One region of the Streptomyces sp. NPDC043996 genome, then DNA from elsewhere that is predicted to be linked to it. Evidence: riboswitches for the same ligand, from Rfam matches in the RefSeq annotation. Region 1 holds a riboswitch; each other region holds the start of a gene.
The links. A riboswitch is a leader RNA that binds a small molecule or an ion and turns the genes downstream of it on or off. The one in region 1 is predicted to bind cyclic di-AMP.
Positions count from the first base shown of each region.

Region 2: linked by a shared signal. The riboswitch ahead of AC07A4_RS25255 (M23 family metallopeptidase) and the one ahead of tolA (cell envelope integrity protein TolA) in region 1 are both predicted to bind cyclic di-AMP.
Region 3: linked by a shared signal. The riboswitch ahead of AC07A4_RS03285 (C40 family peptidase) and the one ahead of tolA (cell envelope integrity protein TolA) in region 1 are both predicted to bind cyclic di-AMP.

Region 1 covers NZ_JBWKEY010000005.1:64,270-71,631, forward strand. The annotation lists gene AC07A4_RS14510 (M16 family metallopeptidase) at 1-883, shown strand, start outside; gene AC07A4_RS14515 (M16 family metallopeptidase) at 937-2,304, shown strand; cyclic di-AMP (ydaO/yuaA leader) riboswitch at 2,603-2,764, shown strand; gene tolA (cell envelope integrity protein TolA) at 2,778-3,623, shown strand; gene AC07A4_RS14525 (GntR family transcriptional regulator) at 3,893-4,567, shown strand; gene AC07A4_RS14530 (HPr family phosphocarrier protein) at 4,854-5,135, opposite strand; gene AC07A4_RS14535 (bifunctional acetate--CoA ligase family protein/GNAT family N-acetyltransferase) at 5,326-7,362, shown strand, end outside.
Region 2 covers NZ_JBWKEY010000010.1:17,817-25,178, reverse strand. The annotation lists gene AC07A4_RS25265 (MFS transporter) at 1-620, shown strand, start outside; gene AC07A4_RS25260 (PP2C family protein-serine/threonine phosphatase) at 811-1,950, shown strand; cyclic di-AMP (ydaO/yuaA leader) riboswitch at 2,182-2,343, shown strand; gene AC07A4_RS25255 (M23 family metallopeptidase) at 2,355-3,476, shown strand; gene AC07A4_RS25250 (aldo/keto reductase) at 3,618-4,562, shown strand; gene AC07A4_RS25245 (PrsW family intramembrane metalloprotease) at 4,565-5,896, opposite strand; gene trmB (tRNA (guanosine(46)-N7)-methyltransferase TrmB) at 5,939-6,706, opposite strand; gene lhgO (L-2-hydroxyglutarate oxidase) at 6,857-7,362, opposite strand, start outside.
Region 3 covers NZ_JBWKEY010000001.1:727,455-734,816, forward strand. The annotation lists gene AC07A4_RS03270 (esterase/lipase family protein) at 1-144, shown strand, start outside; gene AC07A4_RS03275 (M23 family metallopeptidase) at 399-1,913, shown strand; gene pcrA (DNA helicase PcrA) at 1,999-4,458, opposite strand; cyclic di-AMP (ydaO/yuaA leader) riboswitch at 4,691-4,859, shown strand; gene AC07A4_RS03285 (C40 family peptidase) at 4,868-6,142, shown strand; gene AC07A4_RS03290 (hypothetical protein) at 6,283-6,636, opposite strand; gene AC07A4_RS03295 (C40 family peptidase) at 6,975-7,362, shown strand, end outside.

The DNA.
Region 1 (7,362 bases):
CCACCCCTACCACCACACCCCGATCGGCTCGATGGCCGACCTGGACGCGGCGACCCTCGACGACGCCCGGAATTTCTTCCGTACGTACTACGCGCCCAACAACGCGGTCCTCTCCGTCGTCGGCGACATCGATCCGGAGCAGACGCTCGCCTGGGTCGAGAAGTACTTCGGCTCCATCCCCTCGCACGACGGCAAGCAGCCGCCGCGTGACGGTTCGCTGCCCGAGCGCATCGGCCAGGAGCTGCGCGAGGTCGTCGAGGAGGACGTGCCGGCCCGCGCCCTGATGGCCGCCTACCGCCTCCCGGAGGACGGCACGCGCGCGTCCGACGCGGCCGACCTGGCCCTGACGGTGCTCGGCAGCGGCGAGTCCTCGCGGCTCTACAACCGCCTGGTGCGCCGTGACCGCACCGCCGTGACCGCGGGCTTCGGCCTGCTGCGGCTCGCCGGGGCGCCCTCGCTCGGCTGGCTGGACGTGAAGACCTCCGGCGACGTCGAGGTCCCCGTCATCGAGGCCGCCGTCGACGAGGAGCTCGCCCGGTTCGCCGAGGAGGGCCCCACCCCGGAGGAAATGGAACGCGCCCAGGCCCAGTTGGAGCGTGAATGGCTCGACCGCCTCGGCACGGTCGCGGGCCGTGCCGACGAACTGTGCCGCTTCGCCGTGCTCTTCGGTGACCCGCAGCTCGCCCTCACCGCCGTCCAGCGCGTCCTGGAGGTCACGGCGGAGGAGGTGCGGGAGGTGGCGAAGGCCCGTCTGCGCCCGGACAACCGCGCGGTGCTCGTGTACGAGCCCGTGGCCCCCGCGGAGGACGCCACGGACGCCACCGACGCCACTGAGCAGGACGCAGAGCAGAACACCGAGCAGGCAGGGGAGGCGGCGAAGTGACTGAGGCTGAGACGACTGAGACTGAGACAACTGAGACTGAGACGTCCGTGACGATGGATCTCCACCCGCAGCCCCAGGCGGGCACCGCCAAGCCCTGGGCCTTCCCCGCCCCCGAGCGCGGCACCCTGGCCAACGGCCTCACGCTGTTGCGCTGCCACCGCCCCGGCCAGCAGCTCGTCGCCGTCGAGGTCCACCTCGACGCGCCGCTGGACGCCGAGCCCCAGGGTCTGGACGGCGTGGCCACGATCATGGCGCGCGCGTTCTCCGAGGGCACCGACAAGCACTCCGCCGAGGAGTTCGCCGCCGAGCTCGACCGCTGCGGCGCCACGCTCGACGCGCACGCCGACCACCCCGGTGTCCGGCTCTCGCTCGAAGTGCCCGTCTCCCGGCTGCCGAAGGCGCTCGGCCTGCTCGCCGACGCCCTGCGCGCGCCCGCCTTCGAGGACAGCGAGATCGAGCGCCTCGTCCGCAACCGTCTGGACGAGATCCCGCACGAGACCGCCAACCCCGCGCGCCGCGCCGCCAAGGAGCTCGCCAAGCAGCTCTTCCCGGCCGACGCGCGCATGTCGCGCCCGCGCCAGGGCACCGAGGAGACGGTCACGGCGATCGACTCCGCGGCCGTGCGCGCCTTCTACGAGAAGCACGTGCGCCCCGCCACGGCCACCGCCGTGGTCGTCGGCGACCTCACCGGCACGGACCTGGACGCCATCCTCGCCGACACCATCGGCGCCTGGACGGGCGGCAGCGCCGAACCGCGCCCGATGCCGCCGGTGACGGCCGACGACACCGGCCGCGTCGTCATCGTGGACCGCCCCGGCGCCGTCCAGACGCAGTTGCTCATCGGCCGCGTCGGCCCCGACCGGCACGACCGCGTGTGGGCGGCCCAGGTCCTCGGCACCTACTGCCTGGGCGGCACCCTCACCTCCCGCCTGGACCGCGTCCTGCGCGAGGAGAAGGGCTACACGTACGGCGTGCGCGCGTTCGGCCAGGTGCTGCGCTCCGACCGGGGCGGCACGGGCGTCGCGATGCTCGCCATCAGCGGCTCCGTGGACACGCCGAACACGGGCCCGGCCCTGGACGACCTGTGGACGGTCCTGCGCACCCTCGCCGCCGAGGGCCTCACGGACGCCGAGCGCGACGTCGCCGTGCAGAACCTGGTGGGCGTCGCCCCGCTGAAGTACGAGACGGCCGCCGCCGTGGCGTCGACGCTCGCCGACCAGGTCGAGCAGCAGCTGCCGGACGACTTCCAGGCGCACCTGTACCGGCAGTTGGCCGACACGGGCACCATGGAGGCCACCGCGGCCGTCGTGAGCGCCTTCCCGAGCGACCGGCTGGTGACGGTCCTCGTGGGCGACGCCGCGCAGATCGCGGAGCCGGTGAAGGCACTCGGCATCGGCGAGGTGACCGTAGTCACCGGCTGACGCCAAGGCCGGACCGACCCAACGCGCCAGGGACAAACCGCCCCAACGCGCCACGGATAAACCGGCACCAACACGCCACGGACAAACCGGCACCAACATCGCCTGACTCATGGGACCCCGGAGGCTAGAGATGCCCCCGGGGTCCCGTCATGCCGCCATATGTCCGAATTGACATGGAGGTTGGGCGTCTGCCGTGTGGCGTGCGCTACAAAAGCCGGGATCCGTTTGTCGATTGAAAGATGAGGCGTTTAGCGTCAGTGCGGCTGTCCGTAAGGCAGTACGCCGCGTCCGCGGCACCGGACAGTCATCGCCGAGTCCCCGTACGGCGCGAGCCAGGGGAGCCGGGGACCCACACGTCCCCTGGGGTGAATCGGACCCCTTGCCGCGAGGCGAGGAGCCCGTAGGAGACCTTCCTGCTCCGAACCCGTCAGCTAACCCGGTAGGCGAGAAGGAAGGAAAGGACCAGCCGCTTCATGGCGCTCATCCGCCCGACCGGCAAGCACCGTCGCCCGAGCCGCATCACCCGCACCACCGCGAGCGCCGCGGGCGTCGCCGCCCTCACCACCACCGGCGTCATCTCGGGCCTGGCCGCTCCCGCGCTCGCCGCGGACAGCTCCGCCGACCATGGCAGCACTGGTCTCACCCAGGCCATCGCCATCAACGACACGCTGGCCGACGAGATCGACGCGCAGGCCAACGCCCAGAAGCAGGCCGCCAACGACGCCGCCGCGCAGCAGAAGGCCGAGGAGGCCGCGCGCCACAAGGCCGCCGAGCAGAAGCGCAAGGCCGAGGCCGAGGCGAAGGCGAAGGCCGAGGCGAAGGCCAAGAAGGAGGCCGAGGCCAAGGCGGCGAAGGAGGCCAAGGAGCGGGCCCGCGAGCGCGCCGCCCGCGACGCCGAGCGCAAGCGCCTGAACGCCTACGTGGCCCCGGTCAACGGCTCGTATGTCTCCACCTCCTACGGCGCGGGCGGCGGCATGTGGTCCTCCGGCAGCCACACCGGCATCGACTTCCACGCCGGGTCCGGCACCTCGGTGCAGGCCGTCGGCGCGGGCACCGTCGTCGAGGCGGGCTGGGGCGGCGCCTACGGCAACAACATCGTGATCAAGATGAACGACGGCACGTACACCCAGTACGGCCACCTGTCGTCCATCAGCGTCACCGTCGGCCAGGCCGTCACCCCCGGCCAGCAGATCGGCCTCTCGGGCTCCACCGGCAACTCCTCGGGCCCGCACCTGCACTTCGAGGCCCGCACCGGCGCCGACTACGGCTCGGACATCGACCCGGTGGCGTACCTGCGCTCCCACGGCGTCAGCGTCTGACCCGCCGTCACCCACGCTTCCGAAAGCCCCGGCTCCCCGAGCCGGGGCTTTCCGCGTGCGTACGCCGCGCACGCGCTCCGCGCGCACGCGTCCTGGGCGCACACCCTTGGCCAAAAGATATCCATGGATTACCGCGCACCATCGGAAAATGTGGCTGCCTGCAATAGAGTCCGTCGTGGCAGAGTCCATAGGTTCGTGGCGCAAGCGTCATTCAGTGCGTCGTGCGACGCGTTTCACGGGCATTAAGGGCAGTAAAGCGGAGGTCCGTCATGCGCATTCCCGCGCACTCGGTGTGCACGGCCATCCGGGACGACATCGTCGCCGGTGTCTACGAACGCGGCACGCGGCTGACCGAGGAACTGCTCGCCCGCCGCTACGGCGTCTCCCGCGTCCCCGTGCGCGAGGCCCTGCGCACCCTGGAGGCCGAGGGCTTCGTTGTCACCCGCAGGCACGCGGGCGCGTGCGTCGCCGAGCCCACCGAACAGGACGCCGCCGACCTCCTGGAGGTCCGCACGCTCCTGGAGCCCCTGGCCGCCGCCCGCGCGGCACAGCGCCGCACCGAGGCCCATCTGAAGGTGCTGCGCGGCCTCGTCAGGCTCGGCCAGGAGCGGGCCCGCCGGGGCGGCGGCGAGGACCTGCGCTCGCTGGACGGCTGGTTCCACGAGACGCTCGCCCAGGCGTCCGCGAGCCCCAGCCTGATCGCCCTGCTCACCCAGCTGCGCCACAAGATCGCGTGGATGTACGTCGCGGAGGCCCCGGCCGCGCCCGCGGAGGTCTGGGCCGGGCACGCCGCCGTCGTCGACGCGGTCACCCGCAAGGACGCCGACCGCGCCCGCGCGCTGACCGTCCTGTGCGCCGAGCGCACGGCGTCCGCGCACCGGCCGCGCGCCGGTCGTGTGAGGGGTCCGCAACATGCCGTAAACACGGTGGGCGCGCGGAATTAACGGCGAGCCCGTAGACAAAGAGCGGGAATTCCGTACCGGATTTCCCGCCCGGCGCCACTTTCTTTCTTTCCCGGCGGCACGGGCACGTTGACAGCGGCATGGTCGCGCTTCGTTCAAGCGGCATGCCCGCACGTCGTTCAATTCGCGCCGAACACCCCGGCAGCCCCGGCGCACCCCGAAAGCGGCACACCCCGAAAGCGGCACGCCCCCGAAAACACGACGGAGCCGCGCGAACCCTTGGGTTCGCGCGGCTCCGTACCGCGATGTCCGACGGTGTCAGACGGTGTCAGACGGTCTCGGGGAGCTCCTCAAGCCCTTCCGCGACCAGCTTCGCGAGACGGTCCAGGGCGGCGTCCGCACCCTCGGCGTCCGAAGCGAGCACGATCTCCTCGCCGCCCTGCGCGCCCAGGCCGAGCACCGCGAGCATCGAGGCCGCGTTGACGGGGTTGCCGCCGGCCTTGGCGATCGTCACGGGCACGCCCGAGGCCGTGGTCGCACGGACGAAGATGGAGGCGGGCCGGGCGTGGAGGCCCTCGGCCCAGCCGACGTTGACGCGGCGCTCAGCCATGTGTTGCTGCCCTTCCAGGTGTCTCACACTTGTCTAGACCAGTGTCTCATGCCGACCCGGGTGCTCCGGCCGGACCGGCGCCGCGGCTGCCCGCGGCCCCTCGTCCCGCGCCGTGCCGCCACCCGACCGCCGTGCGACGCCTCCTACACTGCCCCGGCCCGCGCGGCCGCGCGACCCGTACCCTGGCCCCATGCACACCCCGGCGGACGGCCACGCGTACCCCTCGCACTGGGAAGCCGACGTGGTGCTGCGCGACGGCGGTACCGCCCGCATCCGGCCCATCACCGCCGCCGACGCGGACCGTCTGGTCAGCTTCTTCGAGCAGGTCTCCGACGAGTCGAAGTACTACCGCTTCTTCGCGCCCTACCCGCGCCTGTCCGCCAAGGACGTGCACCGCTTCACCCACCACGACTACGTGGACCGCGTCGGGCTCGCCGCCACCGTCGGCGGCGAGTTCATCGCCACCGTCCGCTACGACCGCGTCGACGCCGACGGCCGGGCCGCCTCGTCCCCGGCCGACCAGGCCGAGGTCGCCTTCCTCGTCCAGGACGCCCACCAGGGCCGGGGCGTCGCCTCCGCGCTGCTCGAACACCTCGCCGCCGTCGCCCGGGAGCGTGGCGTGCGCCGCTTCACCGCCGAGGTGCTGCCCGCCAACACCAAGATGGTCAAGGTCTTCACGGACGCCGGGTACCGCCAGGAGCGCAGCTTCGAGGACGGCGTCGTCCGCCTCGAAGCCGACCTGGAGCCCACCGACCGCTCCCTGGCCGTCCAGCGCGCCCGCGAACAGCGCGCCGAGGCCCGCTCCGTGCAGCGCATCCTGGCCCCCGGCTCCGTCGCGGTGATCGGCGTCGGCCGCGCCGAGGACAGCGTCGGCCGCACCGTCCTGCGCAACCTGCGCCGCTCCGGCTTCACCGGTCGCCTGTACGCCATCAACCACGCCTTCACCGACGAGGACACCGCCCAGGGCGTCGAGGGCGTCCCCGCCCACCCCTCGGTGCGGGCCGTCGCCGAGCCCGTCGACCTCGCTGTCATCGCCGTTCCCGCCGAGCGGGTCCCACAAGCCGTCGCCGACTGCGGCGAACACGGCGTCCAAGGGCTCGTCGTCCTGAGCGCGGGATACGCCGAGAGCGGCCCCGAAGGACGCGACCGGCAGCGCGAGCTCGTCCGCCAGGCCCGCTCCTACGGCATGCGCCTCATCGGCCCCAACGCCTTCGGCGTCCTCAACACGTCCCCCGACGTGCGCCTCAACGCCTCGCTGGCCCCCGAGCTGCCCGCCACCGGGCGCGTCGGCCTGTTCACCCAGTCCGGCGCCATCGGCATCGCCCTCCTTTCCCGGCTGCACCGCCGCGGCGCGGGCCTCACCGGCGTCTCCACCTTCGTCAGCGCGGGCAACCGCGCCGACGTCTCCGGCAACGACGTCCTCCAGTACTGGTACGAGGACCCGGACACCGACGTCGCCCTCATGTACCTCGAATCCATCGGCAACCCCCGCAAGTTCACCCGCCTCGCCCGCCGCGCCGCCGCCGCCAAGCCCCTCGTCGTCGTCCAGGGCGCCCGGCACAGCGGCATCGCCCCCACCGGCCACGCGGGCGCTGCGACCCGCCTCCCGCACGCCACCGTCTCCGCGCTGCTGCGCCAGGCGGGCGTCATACGCGTCGACACGGTCACCGAACTCGTCGACGCCGGTCTCCTCCTCGCCGGCCAGCCCCTGCCCGCGGGACCCCGCGTCGCCATCCTCGGCAACTCCGAGTCCCTCGGCCTGCTCACGTACGACGCCTGCGTCGCCGAAGGGCTGCGTCCGCTGCCCCCGCGCGACCTGACCACCGGCGCCACCCCGGAGGACTTCCGCGCCGCGCTCGGCGCCGCGCTCGCCGCCGACACCTGCGACGCGGCCGTCGTCACCGTCATCCCCTCCCTCGGCGAGTCCAGCCGCGAGGGCCAGGGGGAGACCCTGGCCGCCGCGCTGCGGGCCGCGGCCGCCTCCTGCCCGACCAAGCCCGTCGCCGTCGTCCACGTGGAGCTCGGCGAGCTCGCCGAGGCCCTCTCCGCGGCCGCGAGCACCAAGCCCCGGGCGGCCGCCCGCCCCGCCGACCCGGCGCCCGCCGCGCCGCCCGCGGCCGAAGCCCCGCCGCCGCACGCCCGCATCCCCGCCTACCCGGCCGCCGAGCGCGCCGTCCGCGCCCTCGCCGAAGCCGTCGCCTACGCCCAATGGCGGCACGACATCGCC
Region 2 (7,362 bases), on a different contig from region 1:
GGCCCTTCTGGCTGTTCTCGCTGGCCATGACCGGCTCGTACGTCCTGTCCTTCCAGGTCTATCTCGCCCTGCCGCTCGAAGTGGAGCGGCTGCTCGGCGAGGGCACTGCGCAGACGGCGGCGACCAGCGCGCTGTTCGTGGTGTCCGGGCTCGTCGCGCTCGTCGGGCAGCTGCGGATCACCGACTGGTGCCGCCGCACCTGGACGCGCGAGCAGTGCCTGGTCGCCGGGCTCGCCCTGATGGGCGCGGCGTTCCTGCCGCCCGCGCTCGGCGGGCCCGGGTACGCGGGCGTCACGGCGCTGCTGCTGTGCGCGGCGGCGCTCGCCGCGGCCAACGCCGTGCTCTACCCCTTCGAGATGGACACCGTCGTCTCGCTGTCCGGGGACCGCTGGGTGGCCACCCACTACGGGCTCTACAACACCGTGTGCGGCATCGGCATCACCGTGGGGAACCTCGGCATGGGCGCGCTGCTCGACCTGAGCGAACGCCGAGGGGTGTCCGCCGTGCCCTGGCTGGCGCTCGCCGCCGTGGGGGCGGGGTGCGCCCTGGCCCTGCGGGCGCTCGCCCGCGCGGGACGGCTCGCGACGGGGGCGCCCGCGCCCCTGCGGGACGCCGTGTGAGCCCCCCGTCCCGGTGGTGACTGCCTCCACACCTCACCGCGGGTAACCCACTCGGAGCACGCCGGGTCGCTCCGGGGCCCCGGGGCGGGAAGCCTTGGGCCGATGCGGCGTGTCTGCGGTGGGAGTGGAACGGTGGTTGCTTTCCGTGGCGGGGGGCTCCAGCCCTGGGCCTGCGGGCCGGGGGCGCGCCATGGGCGGTGAGGGGCGGAGCCTGCCCCGGGAGCGGGAGCCCGACCGGGCCCTGCCCCGGGAGCGGGCGCTCACCCGGGCCCTGCCTCCGCTCCTCATCGTGGCCGGGGTCGTCTTCGACGCGCTCACGCCGCCCGAGTTCACCGCGTCCCCGCTGTTCGCGGCCGCGCCCCTGATCGCGGCCCCGTTCTTCTCCCTGTCCACCACCGTGGCGACGGCCGCCGTGTCCTGTGCCGCCGTGCTCGCGCTGCGCCTCAAGACCCACGCGGGCGTGGACGTGGAGGTCGTCACCTCGTTCGTCACCATGCTGACCGTGGGCGCCCTCGCCGTCGTCATCAACCGCGTGGTGCGCCGGGGCGACGCCCGCCTCGCCTCGGCGCGCTCCATCGCCGTGGCCGCCCAGCGGGCGGTGCTTCCGCTGCCGGACCCGCGCATCGGCGGGCTCGACGTGGCCGCCCGCTACGAGGCCGCGCAGGCCGACGCGTTCATCGGCGGCGACCTGTACGCGGTGCAGGACACCCCGCACGGGGTGCGGCTCGTCGTCGGTGACGTGCGGGGCAAGGGCATGGGCGCGGTGGCCGCCGTCGCGGTGGTCATCGGCGCCTTCCGCGAGGCCGCCGAGCAGGAGACCACCCTGGAGGCGGTGGCGCAGCGCCTGGAGCGTGCCCTGGCGCGCGAGGGCACGCGGCGCGACGGGCTCGACGCGTTCGAGGGGTTCACCACCGCCGTCCTCGCGGAGATCCCCCGTGGCGAGGGCATCGTCCGGCTCGTCAACCGGGGCCACCCCGAGCCGCTCGTGCTGCGGGCCGACGGCCGTCTTTGCGTGCTCTCGCCCGCCGAGCCCGCGCTGCCGCTCGGCATGGGCGAGCTCGGCACCTGGCCCGACCGCGCGGACGAGACCGACTTCCCGCCCGGGTCGACGCTGCTGCTCTACACCGACGGGCTGAGCGAGTCCCGGGACGCCGACGGGGTGTTCTACGACCCCGCGGCCCGGCTCGGCGGCCGGATCTTCTCCGGCGCGGACGCTCCCGACGCGCTCCTTTCCACCCTGGTGGCGGAGGTCGTCGAGCACACCGGGGGCGGCGCGAGCGACGACATGGCGCTCCTCGCCGTACGCCGTCCCCTCACACCGCGTGACTGAATGGCGCCCCTCCGCAGCCCGGCTGACCACTTGTCAGCGAGATGTCAAGATCCGCCTCGCTGCGCTGTGTCATGGCGACCGCTCAACTCGCCCTGTTCCGCTCGCTCTTGTCCCGTTGTGTTTATCGCGTAAGCGTTAACGATCAGCGGGAACAGCTTGGAATACCGACCGGCTGTCTATTAACGTTCGATAACGCAGCGCGGTCGTCCCAGCCGTCACTCACGACGGCTCCGTGCGCATGTGCCTAATCCCGCGAGGGAGCCGGGGAACCACCAAAATTGGGGTGAATCGGCCGTCTTTCGCGTACGCGGTCTCGTACGTGAGGAGCGGTCGTAGGAGACCTTCCTGCTCCGAACCCGTCAGCTAACCCGGTAGGCGAGAAGGAAGGAAAGGAGCGCGCCCCAGTGGCGTCCAACCGGCCTGCCCCAGAAGCGCTGTTCATACCCACAGGACCTGCCGGATCCACCGGCCCCGCCGGTGAGTCCGCCGTCGGCACCGCGGGAGGCGACGACCCCACGGAGTACGCCGTCTACGCCGGGTATGCCACCCAGGACTCCCAGGAGACCTGGGGCGAGTGGAACCCCACGGCGGAGACCGTCCGCCCCGTGCGCGGCAAGCACCGGATCCACAAGAAGGGCGGCGGCGGCCTCGCCCGCAGCTCCACCGTCCTCGGCGTAGGCGTCATCGCCGCCGTCGGCGCGGGCGGCATGGCCAGCGCGCAGGGCGGCAAGCCGCCCGTCTCCCTCTCCATGCCGGACGTGTCGCTGCCCGGCATCGGTTCCCTGACCGCGGACGACGAGCCCGAAGCCGCCGCGACGCCCGCCGACGCCGCGCCCCTGAGCTCCGCGGGCGTCACCACCGCCGACGCCAGGCAGGGCACCACCGACGCCGGCCAGGCCCTGCGCGCCCGCATCCTCCAGCAGGCCGAGAACCAGCGGCACCAGGCCGACGACACGCAGCGCCAGGAGGCGCAGGACGCCGCCCTGAAGGCCGCCACCGAGCGGGCCGAGGCCCAGCAGGGCAAGGCGCGGGCGGCCGCCAAGGCCAAGGCCGCCGAGGAGAAGCGCGAGAAGGAGGCGGCGGCCCGCAAGAAGCGCGAGGCCGAGCGCCTCGCCAAGCTCGCCAAGAGCTTCACGCTCCCCGTCTCCTCGTACACCCTCACCTCGCACTTCGGCGACTCCGGCTCCATGTGGTCCTCCGGCCGGCACACCGGCCTCGACTTCGCGGGCTCCGCGGGCGCGCCGCTCAAGGCCGTGGGCACCGGCACCATCAAGGAAGCGGGGTGGGTGCCCTCGTACGGCTACCGCACCGTCCTTGAGCTGAAGGACGGCACCGAGATCTGGTACTGCCACCAGTCCTCGCTCGGCGTCAGCGTGGGCCAGCAGGTCAGCACCGGCCAGGTCATCGGCCGCATGGGCGCCACCGGCAACGTCACGGGCGTGCACCTGCACCTGGAGGTCCAGGCGCCCGGCGGCGGCACCATCGACCCGCTGGCGTGGCTGCGCTCCAAGGGGCTCACCCCGTAACACCCCGCCCCCCGAGGCGACTTCCCGAGGGGCCCTCCTGACTCCGGCGGCCCTGGCGACGACCCCCCGACGCCAGGGCCGTCGGTCACTCCCGCCCCGGCGCGGCGGAATTCCCCCGTTCACAGGGGCGTTGGTGCCCGTATGACCACTCTTCGCCCTCTGGGACCCTCCGACCTCGAAGTCTTCCCCCTCGCCCTCGGCGGCAACGTCTTCGGCTGGACCGCTGACCAGGAGCAGTCCTTCGCCGTCCTGGACGCCTACACCGCCGCGGGCGGCAACTTCATAGACACCGCCGACGTGTACTCGGCCTGGGCACCCGGCAACAAGGGCGGCGAGTCCGAGGCCGTGCTCGGCCAGTGGCTCGGCGCCCGCCGCAACCGCTCCGACGTCGTCATCGCCACCAAGGTCGGCGCCCACCCCGACTACAAGGGCCTGTCGGCGCACACCATCAAGGCCGCGGCCGAGGAGTCCCTGCGGCGGCTCGGCACCGACTACATCGACCTGTACTACACGCACTACGACGACCCCTCCGTGCCGGTCGAGGAGATCATCACCGCCCTCGACGAGCTGGTGCGCTCCGGGAAGGTCCGCGCGATCGCCGCCTCGAACATCAGCCCCGAGCGCCTACAGGAGTCCCTCGACCTCTCCGACCGCGAGGGCCTGGTGCGGTACGTGGCGCTCCAGCCGCACTACAACCTCGTCTCGCGCGACACCTACGAGGGCCCCCTGCAGGAGATCGCCTCGCGCTCCGGCCTCGCCGCGATCCCGTACTACGCGCTCGCCTCCGGCTTCCTCACCGGCAAGTACCGCCCCGGCGCCGACGTCGACAGCGCCCGCGCCGCGAACGCGGGCGCCCACCTGGACACGGAGCGCGGACCCCGGGTCCTGGCCGCCCTCGACGAGGTGGCCGCGGCCCACGACGCCGAGGTCGCGACCGTCGCCCTCGCCTGGCTCGCCGCCCAGCCGACCGTGGCGGCCCCGCTGGCGTCGGCGCGCACGGTGGAGCAGCTGCCCGCGCTCCTCGCGGTGGGCGACCTGGAGCTGACGGCGGCGGAGCTCGCGGCGCTGACGGCGGCCGCGGCCTGACGTCAGGTGCGGTAGGGGTTGTACGGGGGCAGCGCCGGGCCGTAGGCGAGGGCGGGCCCGTACGCGGCGTGCGGCAGCGACACCGGTCCCGGTGTCGCTGACGTCGCCCGTGCCGCGTAGCCGAGGGCGGGCCCGGCCACGGGGCGGCGCTCCCACAGCGCCTGCAGGAGCTCCCGCTCGCGGGCGGCGAAGTCGGCGCCGCCGCGGCCGCCGCGGGCCCGGTGGCGAAGGAGCGCGAGGGCCGTCGCGTACGTCTCGTACTCCACGACGGTGCGGCCCGCGGGCTTGCCCAGGTGGAACACCGCGTAGTCGCGGGCGAGGGTGCGGGCGTCCATCGAGCCGAGGGCGTACGGCTCGGGCGCGGCGAACCAGCCCGCCGCCGCGTACACGGGCAGCTCCTCGCGCGCCAGGCGGAGCTCGCGCTGGCGCAGCCAGACGGCGAGCCAGGTGAGCAGCCCGAACAGCGGGAGCATGAAGGTGGCGTAGACGACGAAGAAGCCGTACTCGCCGAAGCCCGCGGAGCCGTTCCAGAAGGCGTGCAGGCCCATCGCCAGGACGAGACCGGCGCAGGGCAGCAGGGCCCTGCGGACCGTGCGGTGCTCGGCGGCGGTGGCGGCGATGCCGAAGCCGATGCCGGTGAGCGCGGTGAACAGCGGATGCGCGAACGGTGACATGACCACGCGCACGAAGAAGGTCGCGGCGGTCACCGAGGCGAGGCCGCTCTCGCCGCTGAGCTGGTCGGTGCCGAAGGCGTTGCCGAGGTAGAGGATGTTCTCGGTGAAGGCGAAGCCGGTGGCGGTGACGCCCGCTATCACGAACCCGTCGACGACCCCGGTGAAGTCGCCCCTGCGGAACAGGAACACCAGGAGCACGGCCGCCGCCTTCGCGGTCTCCTCGACGACCGGCGCTATGACGGTCGCGCCGAGGGTGTCCGCGCTGGTCGGGTCGGCGGTCGCGGTCGCTATCCAGCGGGTCGCGAAGCTGTTCGCCACGATCGCGATGAGCGCGGCCGCGCAGGCCCCCCAGGAGAAGGCGAACAGCAGGTTCCGCCAGGGCCCTGGCGCCACCCGGTCCAGCCAGCGGAACGCGGCGACGAGCAGCGGCACCGGAAGCGTGGCGAGGCCGAGGCCGACCAGGAAGCCCTCGGTGCCCGTCTGCTCGCGGACCAGCGCGAGGATCACGAGTCCGGACAGCGCGAGCAGCGTGACCAGGCCGGTCGCCCGGATGGCCCCGCGCTGCCACAGGGGCGGCCGCCGGGGCCCGGGTGCCCCTGCGCACCCGGCGGGCCCGCCGGGCGGCGTCGGGTGGCTCGGGCGTGCGGGACGGGTGGCCACGGTTTGACCCTAACGAGGGTGGGGGCGGGCCGCGACGGTGCCTCAGGCCCCGCCGAGCGTGGCGGCGCGGTGGAAGAGGAGGTCGTTCACGACGTGCCCCTTGCGCAGGCCCTGGCCCTCGAAGCGGGTGAGCGGCCGGAACTCCGGACGCGGCGCGTATCCGCCGTCCGGCTGGCTGTTCTCGAAGTCGGGGTGCGCGGTGAGCACCTCGAGCATGTGCTCGGCGTACGGCTCCCAGTCCGTGGCGCAGTGCAGCAGCGCGCCGGGCCTGAGGCGGGGCGCGAGCAGCGTGAGGAAGTCCGCCTGGATCAGGCGCCGCTTGTTGTGGCGGGCCTTCGGCCAGGGGTCGGGGAAGTACACCCGGGTGCCGTCCAGGCACTCCGGGGCGAGCATCTCCCGGAGCAGGATCACGGCGTCGCCGTTGGCGACCCGGATGTTGGTCAGGCCGTTCTGGTCCGCGAGGTTGAGCAGGTTGCCCTGTCCTGGGGTGTGCACGTCCACGGCGAGGATGTTCGTGGCCGGGTCGGCGGCCGCCATCCGCGCGGTGGCCTCGCCCATGCCGAAGCCGATCTCCAGGACGACGGGGCGGTCGTTGCCGAACAGCTCCGCGAGGTCGAGGACCTTTGCGCCGTCGATGTCGAAGCCCCACTTGGGCCACAGGCGCACCAGGGCGTCGCCCTGGGCGGTGGTGACGCGGCTGCGGCGCGGGGTGAAGCTGCGGATGCGGCGCTCGAAGCGGTTGCCCGTGGGGTCGGGGGCGGGGCCTTCGGGAAAGCGGGGGGTGCCCTTCGGGGGCGGGTTCTCAGACACAGTGCCCCCATTTTATGGCGCCGGGCCCTACCGGGGGTCCCCAAACCCGCCCCTTCCCGATCCGGGGGCTGCCGCCCCCGTCCCCCCGCTCAAAGCCATTGGTGCTCCGCGCCTCGTCCTCAAACGCCGGACGGGCTGGAACGCCCGGTGTCACAGCGAAGCCAGGACCCGGCGGGCCACCTCCCGGCCGATCGGGAGGGACGCGGTGGCCGCGGGGGACGGGGCGTTCAGTACGTGCACGGTGCGTGCGCCCTCGCGGATGAGGAAGTCGTCCACGAGCGTGCCGTCGCGGAGCACGGCCTGGGCCCGGACCCCGGCCGCCGCGGGCACCAGGTCCTCGGAGCGCACGGCGGGCAGCAGCCGCTGCACCGCCCGGGTGAAGGCCTCCTTGGAGAGGGAGCGGCGCATCTCACCTGCCCCGTACCGCCAGTGTCTGCGGGCGATGTGCCAGGAGCCGGGCCAGGCGAGCGTCCCGGCGAGCTCGCGGGGGCGCACGACCCCCCAGCCGTACCCCTCGCGGGCCAGCGCGGGCACCGCGTTCGGGCCGACGTGGACGCCGCCGTCCACGCCGCGTGTCAGGTGCACGCCGAGGAAGGGGAAGGCGGGGTCCGGCACGGGATAGACGAGGCCGCGCACCAGATCGGGGCGGGCGAGGT
Region 3 (7,362 bases), on a different contig from region 1:
GCGCGGAACGTCCGCGTCTCGGGCATCGGCCACCTCGCCCTGCCGGTGCACCCCGCCATGGCGTCGGCGATCCGCCAGGCCCTCGACCTCGTGGAGCCCGGAGCCAGCGCCTCCGCGTCGACGGGAGGTCTGACGGTCGCCTGACACCGCCGGGGCCGCGCGGAACACCCCCGCCCGGTCGGCGCGCCCCCTTGCCGAAACGGCGCGCGCACCCCGGCCGACCTCGAACACTCCTCGAACGCCAGGCCAAGCCTGCGTCCGCAGTCCGCCGAAAGACGGCCGAATGCCCGTTTCCGGCGAGCACGGAACCTGCCGAAGATTGTCGCGCCCGCATACCGCCGGGTACAGTCGCGGGCACTGCGCTGCCAGCCCATGCTGTCGAGGCGAAAGAGAAGTTGGTGAACGACCGTCACCCGCCGGGGACCCCCGCTCCGGCCCCGGCACCCGACGCCGACTACGCGCCCTATGGGTCCTACGACCAGAGCGCACAGCACCTCGGCTATGGGTACGACGGCTACTCCACCGGCACGTTCACCGCCACCGGGTTCAACGCGCCGGGTGCGCACGACGGCACGGGTGTCTTCGACACTTCTGGCTCCGGCTTCGCGATCCCCGGCGGCGGCTTCCCCTCCGACCCGCTCTTCGGCGAGCTGCCCGGCCAGGGCTACGACACCGGCCAGTGGGCCACGACGGCCCCGCAGACCCCTGGCCAGGACGCGTTCAGCGCCCCGGCCCAGTCCGCGTACGACACGGGCGGCCACGACGCGGCGACGCTGTGGGGCAGCACCGGATACCAGCAGCTCACGGACATTCCTTCGCAGCCGGGCCCCGACAGCACGGCCGCCTGGTCCACCGACTCCTGGACCGACGCCCCGGGGACCGGCCAGTGGTCCACCCAGGTCTTCGACACCGGCGCCTACGACGCCACCGCCTGGAACTCGGACGGCGAGCAGGACGCGTACGGCGCGACGACGCCCACGTCCGAGACGTACGACGACGCGTACGCGGCGAACGGCGCCCCGGCCGACACGGGCGACGCCTACGAGCCGCACGAGTTCACCCCCGACGACACGCCCGCCGACGAACTCGGCGACATCGAAGCTGGTGCGGGGCACGACGAACACGCCCCCGCCGAGCGCCCGCGAGCCCCCCGGGGTGGCGCCCCGCGCACGCGTTCCCGTTCGCGCCGCTCCCCCGCGAAGCGCTCCGCGCTGCTCACCGTCGCCGTTCCTTCGGCGTGCGTGATGGGCGTCGCGGGCGTGGCCGCCGCGACGGTGGGCGGCCTCGGCGGAGGCGACGACGACAAGGAGGCGCGGGCCTCCGCGCCGGACTCGGCGTCGGTGCAGCCGTCCGCGGCGAACAGCAAGTTCGACACCCAGCTGGCCAACCTCTCGGCCGACGCGGGGGACTTCGCCGACCGGGCCAGCCGTACGCAGGAACGTATTGACCTCAAGGCCGCGAAGGACGCCGCGCACAAGAAGGCGATCGCGGAGGCGGCCCGCAAGGAGCGGCTGCGCCCGAAGTTCGCGCTGCCGGTCTCGCAGCACGGCCTGAGCGCGTACTACGGCCAGGCGGGCGTCAACTGGATGTCGGCGCACTCCGGGATCGACTTCCCGGTGTCGTACGGCACGCCCGTGATGGCCGCGACCGACGGCGTCGTCTCCACGAAGTGGAACAGCGCCTACGGCAACATGGCGATAGTGACCGCCAAGGACGGCACGGAGACCTGGTACTGCCACCTCTCCACGAACAAGGTGGCCAGCGGTCCCGTGAAGGCGGGCGACGTCATCGCCTACTCCGGGAACTCCGGCAACTCCACCGGTCCGCACCTCCACTTCGAGGTCCGGCCGGGCGGCGGCTCGGCCATCGACCCGCTGCCGTGGCTGCGCAGCCACGGGCTCGACCCGACGTAGTACGCGCCACTACTGCAAACCGGCGCGACGCCCCCGTGACGCGACGCCCTCTACGGGGCCCCGGAGGGCCCCGCGAGCGACGCTGTCAGAGCTTCTCCACCGGCGCGTACCTCAGCAGCAGCCGCTTCGGCTTACCGCCACCGAAGTCCACCGACGCCTCGGCGTTCGCGCCCGTGCCCTTCACTCCGACCACCGTGCCGAGGCCGAACTGGTCGTGCGTCACGCGGTCGCCGACGGCGAGCGACACCACCGGCTTCTCGGACGCCCGGCGCGTGGCGAACCCCTGCGCGCCGCCCGCGCGCGAACGCGACGACGACAGCGAGGACGCCACCCCGGCGGCGGGACCCGACGACGCGGGCGCGCCGACGGAACCCTTCCGCTTCCAGTCCAGATGGGTCTCCGGGATCTCCTCCAGGAAACGCGACGGCGGGTTGTACGACGGCGTGCCCCAGGCGCTGCGCATGGAGGACCGCGTCAGATAGAGCCGCTCACGCGCGCGCGTGATGCCGACGTAGGCGAGGCGCCGCTCCTCCTCCAGCTCCTTGGTCTGGCCGAGGGCGCGCATGTGCGGGAACACGCCGTCCTCCATGCCCGTGAGGAACACGACGGGGAACTCGAGGCCCTTGGCGGTGTGCAGCGTCATGAGCGTGATGACGCCGGAGCCGTCGTCCTCCTCGTCCGGGATCTGGTCCGAGTCGGCGACGAGGGCGACCCGCTCCAGGAAGTCGGAGAGCGAGCCCGTCTCGCCGTCCGGGCGGTCCTGCTCGAACTCCAGGGCCACCGCGGCGAGCTCCTGGAGGTTCTCGATGCGCGTCTCGTCCTGCGGGTCCGTGGAGGACTGCAACTCGGCCAGATAGCCGGTCCGTTCGAGTACCGCCTCCAGGACGACCGCCGGGCCCGCGCCCGACTCCACGACGGTGCGCAGCTCCTCCATGAGCGTGTTGAAGCGCTTGACCGCGTTCGTCGAGCGGGCCGCCATGCCGTACGCCTCGTCGACGCGCCGCAGGGCCTGCGGGAAGGAGATCTTCTCGCGCTGTGCGAGCGCGTCGACCATGGCCTCGGCGCGCTCGCCGATGCCGCGCTTGGGCACGTTCAGGATGCGGCGCAGCGGGACGCCGTCCTCCGGGTTGGCGAGGACCCGCAGATAGGCCAGGACGTCGCGGACTTCCTTGCGCTCGTAGAAGCGGACGCCGCCGACGACCTTGTAGGGCAGGCCGACGCGGATGAAGATCTCTTCGAAGACTCGGGACTGCGCGTTCGTCCGGTAGAAGATCGCGACGTCGCCCGCCTTGGCGTCGCCCGCGTCGGTGAGGCGGTCGATCTCGTCGGCGACGAACTGCGCCTCGTCGTGCTCGGTGTCCGCCACGTACCCGGTGATGCGGGCGCCCGCGCCCGCGTTCGTCCACAGGTTCTTCGGGCGGCGGGACTCGTTGCGCTCGATGACCGCGTTGGCGGCGGTCAGGATCGTCTGGGTGGAGCGGTAGTTCTGCTCCAGGAGGATCGTGGTCGCGTCCGTGTAGTCCTCCTCGAACTGGAGGATGTTGCGGATGGTGGCGCCGCGGAAGGCGTAGATGGACTGGTCGGCGTCGCCGACGACGCACAGCTCGCCGGGCCCGTCGCCGTCGGCGGCGTCCCCGGAGGGGCCGACGAGCTCGCGCACGAGGGCGTACTGCGCGTGGTTCGTATCCTGGTACTCGTCGACCATGACGTGGCGGAAGCGGCGGCGGTAGTGCTCGGCGACGTCCGGGAAGGCGCGCAGGAGGTGGACCGTCGTCATGATCAGGTCGTCGAAGTCGAGGGCGTTGGCCTCGCGAAGCCGCGACTGGTACATCGCGTACGCCTGGGCGAGGGTCTTCTCGAAGCCGTCGGCGGCCCGGCCCGCGAAGTCCTCCTCGTCGATCAGCTCGTTCTTCAGGTTCGAGATCTTGGCGCTGAACGACTTCGGCGGGAACTTCTTCGGGTCGAGGTCGAGGTCGCGGCAGACCAGGGCCATCAGGCGCTTGGAGTCCGCGGCGTCGTAGATCGAGAACGAGGACGTGAAGCCCAGCTTCTTGTACTCGCGGCGCAGGATGCGCACGCACGCGCTGTGGAACGTCGACACCCACATCGCGGCCGCGCGCGGGCCGACGAGCTGCTCGACGCGCTCCTTCATCTCGCCCGCGGCCTTGTTCGTGAACGTGATCGCGAGGATCTGGCCGGGGTGCGCGCCGCGCTCGGCGAGCAGATACGCGATGCGGTGGGTCAGCACGCGGGTCTTGCCGGAGCCCGCGCCCGCGACGATGAGCAGCGGGGAGCCCGCGTGCACGACGGCCGCGCGCTGGTTCTCGTTCAGGCCGTCGAGCAGCGTCGCCGGGTCGATCGCCGGGCGTGGGGCGCCGTCCCGGTAGTACGCGTCCGAGGTCATGGGCGCGTCGAACTTCCCGTCGAACAGATCGTCCGGCATCGGCTCCGGAGCGCTGTCCTCGGGCGGCGGCGGGGGCTGCTCCTCGGTGCCCTGCGAGGGCTTGAGGTCCGCCAGGAAGCTGTCGTCAAAGAGGCTGCTCATCGCCTCCCGAGTCTAGGCGGCCGCACTGACAACCCGCTCCGGGTTCCGGCCATCCACGCTCCGCCCCCGCACCGTCACCCTGCGCGACAGCGCATCAGGGTCACGCCAAGGGCTTCGTAAAGTAACGAAAACGTATCGGGCATATCGAACATCAACCTTCCCCGACGCCACAGGAGTTGGCTAGCGTGCTCGGCGGGCCGCACGTCCCCCACCGGCGATCCCCGCCGGTCACGCGTGGCCTCCGCCGAGTCCGACGCGTCGCCGCGACGCTCGTGGAGCCGGGGACCCACCATGATCCCGGGGTGAATCGGTCCCGTACGCAGTACGGGACGGTAGGGCAGCCTTCCGAACCACCCGCCCGAACCCGACAGCTAACCCGGTAGGCGGTCCACGGAAGGAGTCGCCGACCTTGGCGTCGCACCGCAAGCCGCGCAGCCGACCCGCCCGCATCCGCAACGCCCCCGCCCTCGGCATCACGACGGCCGCCCTGACCTCGGTGGCCGTGCTCTCGCAGAGCGCGAACGCCGCGCCGTCCGCCCCGTCCGAGCCCGGCAAGCCGTCCCTGGAAGAGGTCCAGAAGAAGGTCGACGACCTCTACCACCAGGCGGGAGTGGCCACCCAGAAGTACAACTCGGCCAAGGAGCGCGCCGACAAGCAGCGCAAGAAGGTCGACCGGATCCTCGACGACGTGGCCCAGCGCACGGACCGGCTGAACGAGGCCCGTCAGGAGCTCGGCTCCTTCGCCGCCGCGCAGTACCGCACCGGGGCCGTCTCCGAGACCGCCGCGCTGCTCCTCGCCGACGACCCGAAGGGGTTCTTCGACCAGAACCACCTGGCGGGCCGGCTCACCAGCCGCCAGAAGAAGGCGGTCGACGACTACCAGACGCAGACGGTCGCGGCGGCCAAGCAGCGCGCCAAAGCCACCAAGAGCCTGCGGTCGCTCAGCGACTCGCGCGACGACCTGAAGTCGAGCAAACGGACCGTCCAGACCAAGCTCACCCAGGCGCGCTCGATGCTGTCGAAGCTGACCGCCGAGGAGAAGGCACGGCTCGCCGCGATCGAGAAGCGGAAGGAAGAGGCGGCCCAGCGCAAGGCCGCCGAGCTGGCGCGCGAGCACGCCGAGGCGGAGCGTAAGCGGAAGGCCGAGGAAGCCGAGAAGGCTGAGAAGGCTGAGAAGGCCGAGAAGGCCGCCGAACGGGAGCGCGCGCGGGAGCGCGACCAGGACCGGGACCGGGACCAGGGTTCCGGCGATGGTTCGGGGGCCGGGACGGGGTCAGACACCGGATCCGGAACCGGGTCCGGGTCCGGGTCCGGAGACACCGACAGCGGGTACGCCGCCAAGGCCGAGAAGGTGATCTCCTTCGCCGAGCAGCAGATCGGCAAGCCGTACGTGTGGGGCGCCACCGGGCCCGGCTCGTACGACTGCTCCGGGCTCACCCAGGCCGCGTGGAAGACCGCGGGGATCTCGCTGCCGCGCACCACCTGGGACCAGGTGAAGACCGGCACCAAGGTGTCGACGTCCAGCGCCAAACGCGGCGACCTGGTCTTCTTCTACGACGACATCAGCCACGTCGGGATCTACATCGGCAACGGCAAGATGATCCACGCCCCGAAGCCCGGCGCGAACGTCCGCGTCGAGTCGATCTACTACATGCCGATCCACAGCGTGGTACGACCCGCGTGACCGCCGTCTCCGTAGAGGAGCGATAGCGAACCCGCCCTCTACGTAGAGGGCTGATACGCGTACGTAGAGGGCTGATACGTGTGTGGGCCCGCACCCGGAGGGGGTGCGGGCCCACGCGCGCGTGGCGGGCGGTGTGCGCCCTACGTCCACAGGACGGCGATGAAGATGTTCGCCGTCGTCAGGGCGCCGACCGCGCCGAACACCGCCTTCTCGACCTTCTCCTCGTCCCGCTTCACGTACACGAGCGCGAGGATCACGATCAGCAGCGCCAGCTTGACGCCGATCTTGATGTTGTTGACCTCGTTGTCGTCGGCCTGGTTCAGGCCGACCAGGGCCACGCCGGTGACCAGCATGGTCAGCGCCCCGTGCAGCATCGCGGGGCTGAAGCGGGCCGTGCCCTCGCCCATCGCCTTCATCTGGGTCAGGAAGCCGCCCAGGAGCGAGGCGATGCCGATGATGTGCAGGCCGACGAAGAGATGGATGAGTACGTCCATGGGGCGGAGCCTAACCGGGCCCGTATCAGCTTCCTTCAGGCAGGTGGGGCACAACCGCCACATCGGTCGCGGGCACGGGCGAAGCGGGCGCCTAGCGGCCCGCGAGCCGGTCAGGTCCGGTCGCGAGCGGCCCGCACCCGCCACTTCCGCACAACGTGACACGACCCGGTGACGGCCAGGTTTAGCGTCCTTCACCGGTGACCGGCTCCCCATCGCCGTCCGGACCAGGGGCGGCTAGCTGGACACCACCGCCGAGAGGTCCGGCGGCGTCACGCTCCCCCTGTGCGCGGCGTCGCCGGACACCGGACCCGGCCGCAGTGGAAGGACGTGGAGCCTCCGTGGCGCAGCACCGCAAGCCCCGACAGCGCCCGCTCAGCGGCCATACGGCCCGTACCGCGGCCACCCTCGCCCTCGCCTCGGCCGCCACGGCGACCGCCTTCGAAGGCACCGGGCACGCCGAGCCGCAGCTCACCCCCGGCGAGGTGAAGGCCAAGGTCGACGAGCTCTACCGCGAGGCCGAGGTCGCCACCGAGAAGTACAACGGCGCCAAGGAGAAGGCCGACCGCGCCGAGGAGTCCCTGAAGGACCTGCGCGACGAGGCCGCCCGCAAGACCGAGCGGCTCAACTCCACGCGCCAGGGCCTCGGTTCGCTGGCCACCGCTCAGTACCGCACCGGCGCCGTCGACCCGTCCGTCCAGCTGGCGCTCTCCTCCGACCCCGACGCGT